DNA from 4 places in the Mediterraneibacter faecis genome. Region 1 is predicted to be linked to each of the others. Evidence: predicted binding sites of a transcription regulator. Region 1 holds the regulator's gene; each other region holds the start of a gene.

What was found. The regulator Rex, encoded in region 1, represses fermentation and respiration genes when NADH is low (regulators of the CRP and FNR family bind a similar motif). The targets are predictions, from matches to a motif close to ATTGTTAANTANTTAACAAT.
Region 2: the regulator Rex is predicted to act here: its motif matches at 1,536-1,555, upstream of ACZ47Z_RS08860 (oxidoreductase).
Region 3: the regulator Rex is predicted to act here: its motif matches at 2,350-2,369, upstream of ACZ47Z_RS12565 (aminoglycoside phosphotransferase family protein).
Region 4: the regulator Rex is predicted to act here: its motif matches at 1,633-1,652, upstream of ACZ47Z_RS02785 (DUF5692 family protein).

The regions. Positions count from the first base shown of each region.
Region 1 is NZ_AP043803.1:1,736,257-1,740,346, reverse strand. Features, by position in the region: gene ACZ47Z_RS08215 (ABC-F family ATP-binding cassette domain-containing protein) at 1-1,333, opposite strand, end outside; gene ACZ47Z_RS08210 (redox-sensing transcriptional repressor Rex) at 1,499-2,134, shown strand; gene ACZ47Z_RS08205 (bifunctional ADP-dependent NAD(P)H-hydrate dehydratase/NAD(P)H-hydrate epimerase) at 2,253-3,770, shown strand; gene alr (alanine racemase) at 3,774-4,090, shown strand, end outside.
Region 2 is NZ_AP043803.1:1,874,747-1,878,836, forward strand. Features, by position in the region: gene ACZ47Z_RS08860 (oxidoreductase) at 1-1,475, opposite strand, end outside; gene ACZ47Z_RS08865 (LacI family DNA-binding transcriptional regulator) at 1,733-2,755, opposite strand; gene ACZ47Z_RS08870 (GGGtGRT protein) at 3,105-4,090, opposite strand, start outside.
Region 3 is NZ_AP043803.1:2,631,514-2,635,603, forward strand. Features, by position in the region: gene ACZ47Z_RS12560 (cell wall hydrolase) at 148-1,317, shown strand; gene ACZ47Z_RS12565 (aminoglycoside phosphotransferase family protein) at 1,400-2,155, opposite strand; gene adhE (bifunctional acetaldehyde-CoA/alcohol dehydrogenase) at 2,490-4,090, opposite strand, start outside.
Region 4 is NZ_AP043803.1:570,065-574,154, forward strand. Features, by position in the region: gene ACZ47Z_RS02780 (citrate/2-methylcitrate synthase) at 1-1,262, opposite strand, end outside; gene ACZ47Z_RS02785 (DUF5692 family protein) at 1,692-2,732, shown strand; gene ACZ47Z_RS02790 (FadR/GntR family transcriptional regulator) at 3,322-4,041, opposite strand.

The DNA.
Region 1 (4,090 bases):
ATGTATGAATTTCTTTGAACACTTCATCTCCGGTAAACTGGAATGCAGCGAGTGTATTTCTGATCTGTGTATTGGTAAGATCAGGATAGTCATCAGAAATCTCATCAAAAATGGTCTTATCATCATGAAGTACGTGATGTTCCTGGTCGTAATAACCAATCGTCACTTTGGATCCAAGTGTGAATTCACCCTGATCCGCTGCAATTACCTGATTAATAATCTTTAAAAGTGTTGTCTTTCCGGTTCCATTATCACCAATCACAGCGACATGTTCGCCACGTTTGATTTCAAAACTGATATCATGGAAGAGAACCTGACTGTCAAATTGCTTTGAGAGATGTTCCACTGTAAGAACATCATTTCCGCTGATCTGCGATGGTTCCAGCGTAAAATGCATTTCTTTCGTACTGTCAACCGGTTTGTCCAATGGCGTAATCCTGTCAAGCATTTTCTCACGACTCTCTGCACGTTTGATTGATTTTTCACGATTGAAAGACTTTAATTTTTCAATAACTGCCTGCTGATGTTTGATCTCACGCTGCTGATTCATGTATTCTTTCAGCTGTGCATCTCGGATCTGCTGTTTTTTCATTGCATAATCTTTATAATTTCCAAGGTACATGCGAACCTGTGCATTATCAATCTCAACAACTTTTGTAACAACACGATTCAGGAAATAACGGTCATGAGAGACGATAAATACAGCTCCGGAATAATTGATCAGATATGTTTCCAGCCAGGCAATGGAATTCAGATCCAAGTGGTTTGTCGGCTCGTCAAGCAGGAGGATATCCGGACTTGTAAGAAGTAATTTCCCGAGAGAAACACGGGTCTTCTGACCTCCTGAAAGTGTATCTGTCTGTTTATTAAAATCATCTTCCGTAAACCCAAGTCCCTTTAATACACCTGTAATCTCGCTTTCGCAGGCATAACCGTTTCTTGCATCAAATTCGGACTGTAGACGGTTGTAGGTCTCCAGGCGGTTCTGCAATTCCTCGCCTTCCAAATGCTTCAGTTCATGTTCGATGGAACGAATCTGAGCTTCCATTGCAAAAATATCCGCTTTTGCACTTTTCACTTCCTCATAAATGGTATTTCCGGATTTTAAATCCTGACGCTGCGCAAGATAACCGAGTGTCTTTCCTTTCGCGAGAATAACATCTCCACCATCAAGAGGTTCTTCTCCGATGATCATCTTAAGGATTGTTGATTTTCCGGCGCCGTTCACACCGACAAGAGCAGCTTTCTCACGATCTTCGATATGAAAGGAGCCGTCTCGTACAATTTCGTGTTCCCCAAACGCTTTTTCTATATTGTGACATGCGAGTATCATATGTTTTCACCTCGTTTTTTGACTTCTAACATTATCATTATATAGAAAAATGTCGAAAATACAAGGAAAATATATGGATTTTAAGGGTTTTTGCAAAACAAAAGTTTGACAGAACTTTAACTCTTTTATATAATAAAGAGTAGTTTAAGAGTGGAGGGCTAAAAATTGGAACAGAGAAAGATATCACGTGCAGTCATTTCCAGACTTCCGAGATACTACAGATATCTAGGAGATCTGCTGGAGGCTGGCGTAGAGAGAATTTCATCCAGTGACCTGAGTAAGAAGATGCATGTAACGGCTTCACAGATACGTCAGGATTTGAATAATTTCGGTGGTTTCGGCCAACAGGGATACGGATACAATGTGAAATATCTTTATACAGAGATTGGCAAGATTTTGGGATTGGATAGAAGTCATAATTTTATTATCATTGGTGCCGGTAATTTAGGACAGGCACTGGCAAACTATGCTTCTTTCGAAAGAAGCGGATTTATTCTGAAAAGTCTTTTCGATGTGAATCCTCGACTGGAAGGCGTAACGATCAGAGGGATTCCTGTGCGTATGGTTGATGAACTAGAAGATTTTCTTAAGAATAATGACATTGAAATTGCTGCACTGACACTTCCAAAATCGAAAGCAATTGAAGTTGCTGATATTCTGGTAGATAACGGTGTGAAGGGAATCTGGAATTTTGCACATACGGACCTTTCCCTTCCAAAGGATGTGGTCGTTGAGAATGTACATTTATCTGACACACTGATGAAGTTATCTTACAACCTTTGTCAGCAGGATAAAGAATAGAATCTGGCAGGCTGCAAGGATGCTGCGGGACCAACCGACGAAAGGAGGTTCCGCAGCATCTGTTCATGTTAAAGGAATGTAACGGAATGTAAAGTGATAGAAAGGTCAGGCGATAAGCATGAGATATCTTCCAAATGGGAAGCAGATGAGTGAAGCTGATGCACACACAATTCATAAAATTGGGATTCCATCCCTTGTACTTATGGAACGTGCAGCACTTCAGATTGTCGAGACAATGCATAAGAAAAATATTTCCACAGAAAAAAGTCTGATTGTTTGTGGAAGCGGCAACAATGGTGGAGACGGATTTGCAGTAGCAAGGCTCTTAACCGAACAGGGAAAGCATGCAGATGTACTATTTGCAGGGAGAGAAGCTTCTTTAAGTGAAGAATGTCGATGTCAGAAACAGATTGTCGAAAATATGGGGATTTCTGTATTCACAGAATTCCCGGATGAAGAATATACTGTAATAATTGATGCTGTATTTGGTGTTGGACTCTGCCGTGAAATCACAGGACATTATAAAGATGTGATCGACTGGATGAATCTTCAGGATGCAGAAAAAGTTGCTGTTGATATTCCATCCGGAATCTGTGCTGCAACAGGAAAGATTCTTGGGACAGCATTTCGAGCCGACCTTACAGTATGTATGGCATGTGTAAAATTAGGTTGTGAGCTTTTCCCTGGCAAGTCGTATGCAGGAGAGAGCATTCCGGTTGCGATTGGAATTGATCCGAAATATTTTTCGAATCACCTGGATGTTTGTTATACCTTTGACAAAAATGATCTTGGAAAACTTCTTCCTTCGAGAATGATGAATTCGCACAAGGGAAGTTATGGAAAAGTTCTTATGATCACCGGAAGTCCCGGGATGGCTGGTGCTGCATTTTTTTCTGCCTGTGCTGCCTATACAGTTGGTGCCGGTCTAGTACAGATTTATACAGCAAGTGAAAACCGTCTGGCACTGCAGGAACTTCTTCCGGAGGCAATCATATCCTGCTATGATTCTTATGATGACAGTCAACTGTCTCATCTTCTTGACTGGGCTGATGTGGTTTGTATTGGCTGTGGACTTGGAATGGGACAGATTTCCGAAAAGATATTGAAAAATGTATTGAAAAAGGTATCTTGTCCATGTGTCATAGATGCCGATGGACTTAATTTACTGAGCAGGAATATAGAGTTATTAAATCAATGTTGTGCACCTGTGATTTTAACTCCACATATGAAAGAAATGTCAAGGCTGACCGGATGGAGTATTGATACGATCATGGAAGATCGCTTCCAGGCACTTGATCAGATCATAAAACAATCCGGACCGGATACAAAATCATCCATAATCTGTGTGTTAAAAGACAGTCGTACTGTTGTCGCACAGACAAATCGGCAGAAATTTGTAAATCTCGCTGGTAATAACTCTATGGCAAAAGGTGGTTCCGGAGACGTTCTTGCCGGAACGATTGCAGGACTTCTTGCACAGCATATGGCACCATTCGAAGCCGCTGCTGTGGGAGTTTTCCTACATGCCTGTGGTGGAGATGAAGCGAAAAAGAGCAAAGGAAGTTACAGCGTATTAGCCAGAGACCTGATTCAGGGTATGGCCGATGCAATGAAAAATGCAAAGGAGTGCAGATAAATTATGAAACAGTATAACAGAGTATGTGCCAGGATCAATCTGGACGCAATTGCATATAATATGGAACAGATGAAAAATCGCATTGGTCAGGAGGGACGTTTAATAGCTGTTATCAAGACGGATGCATACGGACACGGAGCAGTTCCTCTTGCGGAAATGTTTGAGGAAACGTCTTATATCTGGGGTTACGCTGTAGCATGCATGGGAGAAGCAAGAACTTTAAGAGCACATGGAATCAAGAAACCAATCTTGATTCTTGGCTGTGTTTTTCCTGATGAGTATGAAGAAATGGTTGAAAAAGAAATCCGTGCAGCAGTTTA
Region 2 (4,090 bases), 140 kb from region 1:
TCATCTGCTGTCATTGTCTGCTTAAATACTTTGAATGGAGGGATTTCTTTCGGAACTGCTCCTGTAGAACAGACAACCTCATAATCCTTAAATTCTCCCGCAAGCATTTCCGGTGTTACTTCGCAGTTCATACGAACTTCAATTCCTTCATTTCTCAGACGACGTGCCATGAATTTAATCACTTTACAAAGTTCCTGCTTAGCGATTGGGACTGCTGCAAGTCTTAAAAGACCTCCGAACTCTCCGCTTTTTTCGCAGAGAATAACTTCATGTCCGCGTTTCTTAGCAACGTAAGCTGTTTCCATTCCTGCCGGACCTGCACCGATCACAAGAACTTTCTTCTTCTCATCTGCTTCTTTGATCTCGTCAGACTCTACAGATGGATTCACTGTACAGCTGATCGGATTACCAAACATAATTCCTGTCAGGCAGCGTCCACATCCGATACATGGACGGATATCATCTGTTTTTCCTTCTGCAGCTTTATTAACAAATTCACTGTCACATAGGTTCGGACGACCGATCATACAGATATCTGTCTTTCCGTTTGCGATAAGTTCTTCCGCCACCCATGGTTCATTGATTCTTGCAACTGTAGATACCGGAATGTTCACATGCTTTCTGATCTCCTCACTTGCGTGTGCATGCGGTGCCGGTGATGTACCAGGTGCAGGCATGGAACTTCCTCTCTTGATTGTATTTCCTCCGGAAACATGGATGAAATCAACACCTGTTTTCTCAAGCTGTTTGGATACATAGATCATGTCGTTCAGTGTCAGACCACCTTCACTGTACTCATCTCCTGAAATACGAACATCAATAATGAAATCATCACCACAAAGTTCACGGATCTTTGCAATTACTTCAAGTGTCAGTCTGAGACGTCCGTTAATGTCTCCGCCGTACTCATCTGTTCTCTTATTATAAAGTGGTGTAAGGAATCCACCGAGCAGTCCATGCGCATGTGCACACTGAATCTCAACTCCGTCTCCGCCTGCGATCTGAAAACGGCGTGCAGCCTCTCCAAACTGCTGAACAAGTACATGCAGTTCTTCTACTGTTACTGCTCTCGGTGCTGATTTTGCATAATAAGGACCAACATTGGACGGTGCAATCAGCTGAGGTGTTCCCGGAATTGGAAATGCCATATAAGCCGGATGAAATAGCTGTGCTAAAATCTTCGTATCATACTGATGTACTGCATCTACCAGTTTCTTCCATCCCGGAATATAAGAGTCATCATAGATTGACATATCTCCCGGCAAGTATGTATATACCGGCTCTACTGTCGTAACTTCTGTAACAATCAGTCCAACTCCGCCCTTCGCTCTGGCTGAATAATGCTCAACCAGCGCATCTGTCACATAGCCTTTATCTGCCATGTTTGTGGAAATCGGCGGCATAAAGATTCTGTTCTTTACCGTTGTCTTTCCAATCTTAATTGGTTCAAATAAATGTGGAAAATATTCATTCATCTTCTGTTCCTCCAATTTGTTTTCTTTTCCCGTTCTTTTATCATCTCGCTGCAGATTGAAATTGATAAATTTTTCACTATTATATTATACCAGTTTTTTAATAATTATGGTGTTGTATTTGTATGATTTTTATAACTAATTCTCTTACAAATCAATATGATTATGCAAATAATCAAAAAGAGTTTCTGAATCTTGTGAATTTTCACACAATCCAAAAACTCTTTTTGTTCATCTTGTTCTTTTGTCTTACGATTATTTTAACTTATAATCATTTCTGCTTCTGTGTATATCTTAACTTTAGACATTGAATACTGACGAATCTTTTTATCCAGTAAATCCATTGTAAGAAGAACACCTTCTATTTCAGATATCCTTATTTGTACCAACTTTAGATCCTGATATATATAGTCAGGAATCATACCAAATCCGACAACTTTCACTTCCTGTGGGATGTTCACTCCATACTTTCGAAGCGCCGTCAACGCACCGATTGAAATCTGTTGATTTTCAAATAAAATTCCTTGCGGAAGCGGATTTTTTCTCAACCAGTCTAACAAAGTCTCCGTTATCTTTGGAATTTCATCTCCAAGATCAAGAATATGTTTTGCAGATGCAGTATCTTCGTTAGACTTTGTATTTAAAAATGCTTCTTTACGAACTCGATAATTATAATTATCTTTCCCTGTGCAGAAATAATAAATATCTGATGCACCTTCCTTGTACAGATAATCCACAGCACTTTTTAGCATTTGTCTATTGTCTGCACATACGCTGCTATACCGACTATTTGGAAGTTCACAGTCATAAAGAACCAATGGTTTTTTGATTCTTTCAAGCAGGTTTTGATCTTCTTCTTTTAATTCGGTTCCAAAAAGAAGAACGCCTGCCACAAAATCCATATTACATTCCGTAATTACTGCTTCTGTTTGCGCAATGTCATCATTTAAATACGTCACTCCATAAAGATATCCAAGTCTTCTTGCTTCAGAATCAAATGTAGCAAATACATCTGACCAGAGATCTGTTTCTGAATTACACGCAGCACCTTTGCTGTGATTAACGATCACTATTTTGATCATCTGATTCACCGGATGGCCAGACACTGTAACAATATTCTCTTTTACCGGAATTACTCCGTTATTCTTCTTCATTTCTTCCAGACATTCCAAAACCATTCTTCTGGTTTCTTCATTGACTCCCGGCTTTCCGTTCACCGCAAGCGAAACTGTCGCTTTGGAAACTCCGAGATGCCTTGCAATGTCTACCATCTTTATCTTCATGTGTGATGCCTCGTTTTTTCTAGATTGTAGTAAAATTAATTTCAAAATCGTCATATATTCAAACTTTAACTATTTCTGAAAATGAATACTGTTCGTAATCATTAATTCTTATATTCCTTTATTATCCTATATAACTCATTGTTTTAATTATTATAACAAACTATCTTGAAATAAGACAGTTTTTTGTGGGTAATATTTATGGATTAAAATATTTACGGATTATATTTTTGTTGCTCTTCATTTCATACATGTAGCTATGAACACATTTTTAGGAAAAATAAAAAATAGACAATGAACACTTTGAATTGCGAACATTGTCTATTTTCAACCTTTGATTTTACTGGGATTCTTAGAATTTACCAGCCTTTGCAGCTTCTTCTACAGCAACTGCTACAGCAACAGTCATACCAACCATCGGGTTGTTTCCTGCTCCGATAAGTCCCATCATCTCAACGTGAGCCGGTACAGATGAAGATCCAGCGAACTGTGCATCAGAGTGCATACGTCCCATTGTATCTGTCATTCCGTAAGAAGCCGGTCCAGCTGCCATGTTGTCTGGGTGAAGTGTACGTCCTGTACCACCACCTGAAGCAACTGAGAAGTATTTCTTTCCAGCTTCGATACGCTCTTTCTTATATGTTCCTGCTACTGGGTGCTGGAATCTTGTAGGGTTTGTAGAGTTACCTGTGATAGATACGTCTACATTCTCTTTCCACATGATCTTAACACCTTCTACTACGTCGTTAGCTCCGTAGCAGTTAACTTTCGCACGAAGTCCTTCAGAGTATGCTTTACGGAATACTTCTTTCAGTTCTCCTGTGTGATAGTCAAGCTCTGTCTCAACATATGTAAATCCGTTGATACGTGCGATGATCTGAGCAGCGTCTTTTCCAAGACCGTTCAGGATAACACGCAGAGGTTTTTTACGAACTTTGTTTGCTTTCTCAGCGATACCGATAGCACCCTCAGCTGCTGCGAATGACTCGTGTCCAGCCAGGAATGCGAAGCACTCTGTATCTTCTTCAAGAAGCATTTTTCCAAGGTTACCATGTCCAAGACCAACTTTTCTCTGATCTGCAACAGATCCCGGAATACAGAAAGACTGAAGTCCTTCTCCGATTGCTGCTGCTGCATCAGCTGCCTTTGTACATCCCTTTTTGATTGCGATAGCAGCACCTACTGTGTAAGCCCACTTAGCGTTCTCGAAACAGATTGGCTGAATTCCTTCAACCATCTTGTAAACGTCAAGACCAGCTGCTTTAGTTACTTCTGCAGCTTCTTCGATGGAGTTGATTCCATACTCAGCGAGTTTTGCAAGAATCTGTTTTTCTCTTC
Region 3 (4,090 bases), 900 kb from region 1:
TCAATTGTTACAAAAAGCAATATCTTTTTAATCATTTCGTAAAACAATCATAAAATATTTCGTGCCAATTTGATTAATTCTCTGTTTTATAGTATAATAGGTTTTCAACAACTATGCAATGTCATTTAAAGAAAGGATATTGAGATTATGGCATTTTACAAAAAAAGCAAGTTACATACGGGCACCGCGCTCATTTGTTCCCTTGCAATTGTATTTTCTGCACTTCCAGTCTATGCTACAGACACGATAGACAATCTGCAAAACCAGACCTCTGCCCTTGAGAACGAGTTAAAAGGCATCAACCAGGATATCCTCACCCTGAGTGAGAAGATATCTGATACTGAGATGCAGGTTGAGCTCCTCAACAGTGATATAGACAAAACACAGGATGATCTTGAGAAAGCGCAGAAAAACGAAGATCAGCAGTATGAAGATATGAAAAGCCGTATCAAATATATGTATGAGCACGGAAGTGCTACAATGCTTGAGATGCTTTTCTCAGCAGAAAATATGTCAGATTTTCTAAACAAAGCTGATTTTATTGAAAATTTAAGTAACTACGACCGCAAAGCTCTGAACAATCTGAAAGATGTTCACCAGCAGATTGCCGATCAGAAAGCAGACCTGGAAGCACAGCAGGCTTCCATGAAAGATTTACAGAATCAATTGCAGACACAGCAGACACAATTACAGGCAAAAGCTGCTGCAACTTCTACTAATTTGAATGAGGTAAATGCAAAACTGCAGAAAGCCAAAGAAGAAGAGGCAGCTCGTCAGGCAGAAGAAGCCAGGAAACAGGCGGAAGCCGCTGCGAAAGCCGAAGCAGCCGCAAAAGCTGAGGCTGCTGCCAGTGCGAACAAAGCGAATACTTCCAGTTCCTCTGGGAACTCCGGCAATTCAGGTTCCTCATCCTCCGGAAGTTCAAGTTCTTCTGGTGGCTCCAATAGTTCCGGATCTGCCATTGCGTCTGATGACCTTACACTTCTTGCAGCAATCCTGCAATGTGAGGCCCACTATGATTACGACTCTATGCTTGCAGTTGCTACAGTCATTATGAATCGTGTATATAGCAGTCGCTTTCCGAATTCTATTCATGATGTCATCTATGCCCAAGGACAGTTTGCTCCTGTATGGACAGGTTCCTTAGACCGTGTATTAAAGCAAGGTCCACGAAGTCTTTCTATCCAGGTTGCACAGGATGCGATCAACGGAGCTCGTCTTGCTGCCGTAGCCGACTGTTATTACTTCCTGTACGCACCATCGACAAGCAGAACCGGTGTTGTAATTGGCGATAACGTTTTCTTTACAAGTTGGTAAAATAATAAAAAGAAGATTAAGAAGCGCCGGAAGATTTCATTTTCATCTTCCAGCGCTTCTTTTTTAGAAACAACTCTATTTTCTACTGATAATCAACAACATCAATCCATCTCATCAGAAAATCTTTTTCAAGTTCATTTTCTTTAGATAACTGTGCTGCTGCCACAATCGGAAGCCACTGCTGTACATACTGCATTGCTGTATCACTCTTCTTGCAGAACAATTTCAGATAGAGATCTGCTACTTTCTGATCTTTCAGTGCGAAAAGCAAATATGTCATTGCTGCATCTGCACTTGCATTTCCCTGTGTTGCATGAGCCCAGTCAACTACAGTCATCTTTCCATTCTTTCCTACGATCACATTACTCGGATTAAAGTCTCCGTGACATACTTTATTATGCTTTGGCATACTCTCAAGTCTTGTCAGAAGTTCATAACGTGTAGTCGCATCAAGATCTTTCAATCCATTGATCTGACGAGCTAATTTATCTTTCATTCCTTTCAGAAGCGGTGATTTCTTACTCTGAACCTGTAACTGGAGATCAACAAAGTCTTCCATATATTTTTCCAGATTCTTCATATCAGATTCCATCATGTCCTCAAGTGTCTTACCTGCTTTGTACTCAATAGCAATTGCCCACTTTCCATCAATCTGAGTTACTTCTTTTACCTTCGGAATGTCCAGACCTGTCTCTTCCACTCTTGCAGTATTCAGAGCCTCATTAAATACATCTGACTTCGGATGTCCTTCATTAAAAACTTTCACGATACAATCATCACATTTATAGACTGATTTGTAAGCACGTTTCACGATGAGATTTTTTTCTTCTAACTTCATAATATAGACCTCCTTATATCTTGAACGCTCCTTCTTGTCTGCTCTTGTTTTATCTCAGCTCTGCGGGGCTGTTCCTTTTGCCTTACGGCTCTTACTTTGTTTTGATGATGTCATTATATCTCACAATTTTTAGAAATAAAACCCCTTTAGAGCAAGTTTGTGCAGTTTTTAACAAGATTTTTTGTCTCTTATATATTGTCTATTTATTAACAATCATAAGCTTTAGCTCGTTGCTCACGTAAAAAAGAGACAGAACAATGCTTTTCAACATCATTCTGTCTCTCTTCGTATATTTTAGATTCTAACGGTCATATGCCTGCTTATGCAATGCGATTTATTTTCCGTAGTAGCATTTCAGGTACAGATCTTTGATCTCCTGGATGAGTGGGTATCTTGGGTTAGCTCCTGTACACTGATCGTTGAATGCCTGCTCTGACATTTCATCAAGTGTGTCAAGGAAGTACTTCTCATCAATGCCGTAATCTTTGATTGTCTTCTTGATTCCGATCTTCTCTTTGAGTTCTTCAAGTTTAGCGATGAAGTTCTCAAATACTTCTTTATCATCTTTACCTGTGCATCCTGCGAAGCGTCCGAGTTCTGCGTATCTTGCAAGTGCATGTGGGTACTGATACTGTGAGAATGTTCCCATCTTTGTCGGAACTTCTGCTGCATTGTATCTCATAACCTCTGTAAGGATTACTGCGTTAGCAACACCGTGCGGCAGGTGGTGGAAAGCACCAAGCTTATGAGCCATGGAGTGGTTAACACCAAGGAATGCATTTGCGAATGCCATACCAGCCATACAGGAAGCGTTTGCCATCTCTTCACGAGCCTTCGGATCGTTTGCTCCGTTCTCGTATGCAGATGGAAGGTTCTCGAATACAAGCTTAACAGCCTTCATAGCAAGACCATCTGTGTAATCTGTTGCCATGATAGATACATATGCCTCGATTGCATGTGTCATAACGTCGATACCTGAAGCACTTGTCAGTCCCTTCGGCTGTGTCATCATGTTGTCTACGTCTACGATTGCCATGTTTGGAAGCAGAGCGTAGTCAGCGATTGGCCATTTAACACCTGTGTCAGCGTCTGTGATGATTGCGAATGGTGTTACCTCAGAACCTGTTCCTGAAGATGTTGGGATAGCTATGAAGTAAGCTTTCTCTCCCATCTTAGGGAATGTAAATACTCTCTTACGGATGTCCATGAAGTCCATAGCCATATCTTCGAAGTTTGCTTCCGGATGCTCATACATGATCCACATGATCTTACCTGCGTCCATTGCAGATCCACCACCAAGAGCGATGATTGTATCTGGCTCGAACTGTCTCATCTGGTCAACACCCTTGCGTGCACACTGAAGTGTCGGGTCTGGTGCTACTTCGAAGAAGCATGTATGCTGGATTCCCATTTCATCTAATTTATCTTCAATCGGTTTTACATATCCGTTCTTGTAAAGGAAGGAGTCTGTTACGATAAATGCTTTCTTCTTATGCATTACTGTTCCAAGCTCATCCAGTGCAACCGGCATAGAACCTTTCTTGAAGTAAACTTTCTCAGGTGTTCTGAACCACAGCATATTTTCTCTCCTCTCTGCAACTGTCTTGATGTTAAGCAGATGTTTTACTCCTACGTTCTCTGATACAGAGTTTCCACCCCATGATCCACATCCAAGTGTAAGGGACGGAGCCATCTTGAAGTTATAAAGGTCTCCGATTCCACCGTGAGAAGAAGGTGTGTTGATCAGTACACGGCAAGTCTTCATTGCTGCTGCATGTTTTGCAATCTTCTCTGTCTCTGCCGGATGTACGTAGAGTGAAGATGTATGTCCATATCCACCGTCTGCTACAAGCTGAGCTGCTTTCTCAAGAGCCTCATCAAATGTTTTAGCTTTGTACATACCAAGTACCGGTGATAATTTCTCATGTGCAAATT
Region 4 (4,090 bases), 1.2 Mb from region 1:
ATACGCGCAATCGCGAAGAGTGGTGTGAAAAGCTCTTCCGGAATATTCAGCATTGTATAAACAAATCCGCTGTAGAAGTCAACGTTAGCACAGACAGGTTTCAGCATCTTTCTGTGTGTCATGATCTCTTCACCGGCGATTCGTTCTACACGGTCATAAAGAGCAAATTCTTCATCAAGTCCCTTTTCGGAAGCAAGCTGTTTTGCATAGCTTTTCAGAATCTTTTCTCTTGGGTCGGAGATTGTGTAGACGGCATGTCCCATTCCATAGATCAGTCCCGTCTTATCAAAGGCTTTTTTATCAAGAATCAGGCGGAGATACTCACGAATCTCATCCTCGTTAGTCCAGTCTTTGACAGACTTTTTAATATCATCAAACATCCCCTGCGCTTTCAGGTTTGCACCACCATGACGTGGTCCTTTTAGAGAACCGATGGAAGCAGCGATTGCAGAATAAGTATCTGTTCCTGAAGAAGTAACAACGTGAGTAGTGAAAGTAGAGTTGTTACCACCACCATGCTCTGCATGAAGAATCAGTGCAACATCAAGTACCTTAGCCTCGAGTTCTGTATATTGTCCGTCCGGGCGAAGCATATACAGAATATTCTCTGCAAGAGAGCGGCCTTTCTCCGGATTACGGATCAGAAGTGTCTCATCTTTACGGAAATGTCTGTATGCATGATAAGAATATACTGCGATCAGTGGAAGCTTTGCAATAAGTTCAAGAGCCTGACGCAGTGCATTTTCAACAGAAATATCTTCCGGGTTCTCATCATATGTATATAAAGTAAGAACACAGCGCTGGAGTGCGTTCATGATGTTAGAGCTTGAGGCCTTCATGACAACGTCACGAACAAAACGTCCGCTTAGATCTTCTAATTCAGATAAAACTTTCAGAAAATGCTTTAATTCATCTTTTTTTGGAAGACGTCCGAAAAGGAGCAGGAAAGTTGTTTCCTCAAATCCAAAACGTTTGCCTTTCAGACCGTTGATAAGGTCATTGACATTGATTCCCTGATAGTAAAGTCCACCTTCAGCAGGAATTTTACGTCCGTTTATAACATCAAATCCACAGACATCGGATACTTCAGTCAGTCCGGTAAGAACTCCTCGGCCGGTTGAATCACGAAGTCCGCGCTTTACATCATATTCTTCATAAAGATTCGGATCAATGCGGTGTCCTTTCAAAAGTGTTTTCTCTAAATAGTCCATATCACTGCGCAGATCGTCAGTGTTTGCAATTAATATATCATTTGAATTCATAGCTTTCATCCTCACAATACATATATGTTTTCTAGTGTCTTGATAATGCATTTTAATGTAATTATAAACAGTCGAGGTGAAATTTGCAAGAAATATATATGTATTCTTGCAAAAACATGAAAAAAATCAAGAAAAGCACGCATAAAACAGAATAAAATGAATATTGAATTGTTAGATAACTCAAAAATAAGAATGCTTAAATGAATTTTCTGAATCGTCAGAAAGAAAATGATGTGGCTGTGGTCATACCAGATGCCAAAGCGCAAATCTATTGTAAAAATACAAAAATATGGAGAGATATTTTATTATAAAGTGCTGAAAAATAGGAGAAACAGATGCATTTATTGACGCATAATAATAAGAAGAGTATAATGTTAAAAAGATAACAATAGGTTGGTATAACCAATTAAAAGAAGGAGGGGGATAATTATGTTATTCCAAATTTATGGCGATGGTGCCGGCTGGCAGCTGTTAGGGTGGGTACTGGTGTTTGCCGGACTTGTTCTTGCAAATGAATTCGCAAGACGTACAAAAATCGGTGGACTGATCTGTTTTGGAGCTATTCCGGCTATACTTACAGTGTATTTTATCGCAATCTATATCTGTGCAGCAAATGGTGCAGAATGGGCACTGAATAACGATACTTATGTACATATGACAAGTTGGTTCCATTATGCAAAATTGTATGCTGCAACAGCAGGGTGTATTGGTTTTATGATGCTGAAATACAAATGGGGAATTGGTAAGACAGAATGGTTCAAAGTATTCCCGTTTGCAATCGTTGCAATCAATATTCTGATTGCAGTAGTAAGTGATTTTGAATCAGGTATCCGTGGATTCATGGCAATGAAAGAATTCGGTGACCGCTGGTGGCTGTCTTCAGAAAATGTATGGCTCTACGGAGGATGGTGGAACTGGGTGAACGGAATTGCCGGAATCCTGAATATCTTCTGTATGACAGGATGGTGGGGAATCTACACATCCAAGAAACATGATGATATGCTTTGGCCGGATATGACATGGTGCTTCATTATTGCATATGATCTGTGGAATTTTGAGTACACATACAATAACCTGACAACACATGCATTCTACTGTGGTGTTGCATTACTTCTTGCTCCGACATTTGCAAATATGTTCTGGAACAAGGGTGGCTGGATCCAGAATCGCGCGAATACACTGGCACTGTGGTGTATGTTTGCTCAGGTATTCCCATTATTCCAGGATGCAAGCCGTTTCTCAGTAATTCCGGCTCTGTATTCTGACGGATTCATGGATGCAGCAGTAAGACCGACAAGTGCTAATCCAACCATGCAGGGTGTGATCGCGGTAATTGCACTTGCAGCGAATGTGATCTGTCTGGCTGCAATTATTAAGAGAGCAAAACAGCAGAAGAAGAATCCTTATAAGAATGAGATCTTTACAGATCAGAAGGATTATAAGGAAGCAATGGCGAGAGTAGAAGTTTAAATTTGTATTTAGACGTTTGAATTCTGGGTAATGAAGCAAAAACTTTTGTTGGATAAGGGCGTGATGTGGATACTTTATTGCATCGGACACCGGCCCGCTCCTCTTCATCCCTTTGAATGAATGTAACGAAAAAGCCCAAACAGGCATCGTGAGTGATTTCTGTTTGGGCTTTTTCAAACATTCAGAACAAAGTGTATTCAGAACCGCTCCTGCCTTAAAATGTGTCCTCAACAATAAAGTATCCACATCACTTACATTATCCAGGACAGAAGGGATTGCCGTGGAACGAATTCAACACTTAAATACAGAATTCTGGACGGAAGTAAAAAAGGAACGCTATCGACTGAACCTGAGTCTATCTTCTCGTTTACGTGCAACAAATCAAAACTTGTATGAAGTCTTTCAGATTCGTCCCATTAAGCAAACACTTCTGTTTGGAATAAAGAAGCGAGGATGGTGCTATATTGTTGAGGACACATGTAAGGCAGGAGCGTTCCGGTGTCCGATGCAATATAGCATCATCCTTGCGGCCTTATTCACCACCAAATCCTTTGCTTCAATATGGAGAATCAGACAGACAAATACAAATTTATACAAACTCATTGGAATAGTAAATCTGATGCTTCCCATCAATGCAGTCCTGCATGGATTCCTGAATCCATTCAATTGTTCCTTGGGTATCCCGGTCTCGGATATAGGTCCAGGTCTTATAATTGCTTCGATATAATTCTTCTATCCCATAGAGTTCACAATAATGTTCCCACATATTAAAAATTGGTGCTCGGAAAGACTGGAAAATAAGTGGAATCAATGTATTCCCGGAAATCAGGGCAAACTCGTGTTGGAATTCGTAAGCAGCTTCAATGGCAGTGGTGACATCCTGTGCATCACGGATCTGATTAACGAATTCGAGGAGACGCTGGATGTTTTTGTCGCTGATCGTGTCGATGGCGAGCTGTGCAGCAAGTGTATCAAGCGCAATGCGGACTTCGAAGATGGAACGGATCTCCTGATCACGCATGCGTCCGCCGTTGTAATTCATGATCGCGATCAATGTATCCAAAGTTCCTTTTCTTCGGAAATCTGCTACATAAGTCCCACTGCGGGGTTTTACGGTAAGAAATCCTTTCTTTTCCAGCTCACTGATCCCGCTGTTGACAACCGCACGGCTGACCTGCATCATTTCAGCAAGCTGGCGTTCCGGCGGAAGTTTCTCTCCGATCTGTAGCTTGCCGGAAAGAATCAGATGTTCTAATTGTTCAATAAACAGATCCCTCAGGGAAGGGGAACTAATCTTCTGAAATTCCATAATAAATTCTCCGTTTCGTAAGCGTTATCTTCACAAAGTGTGTTTTGAT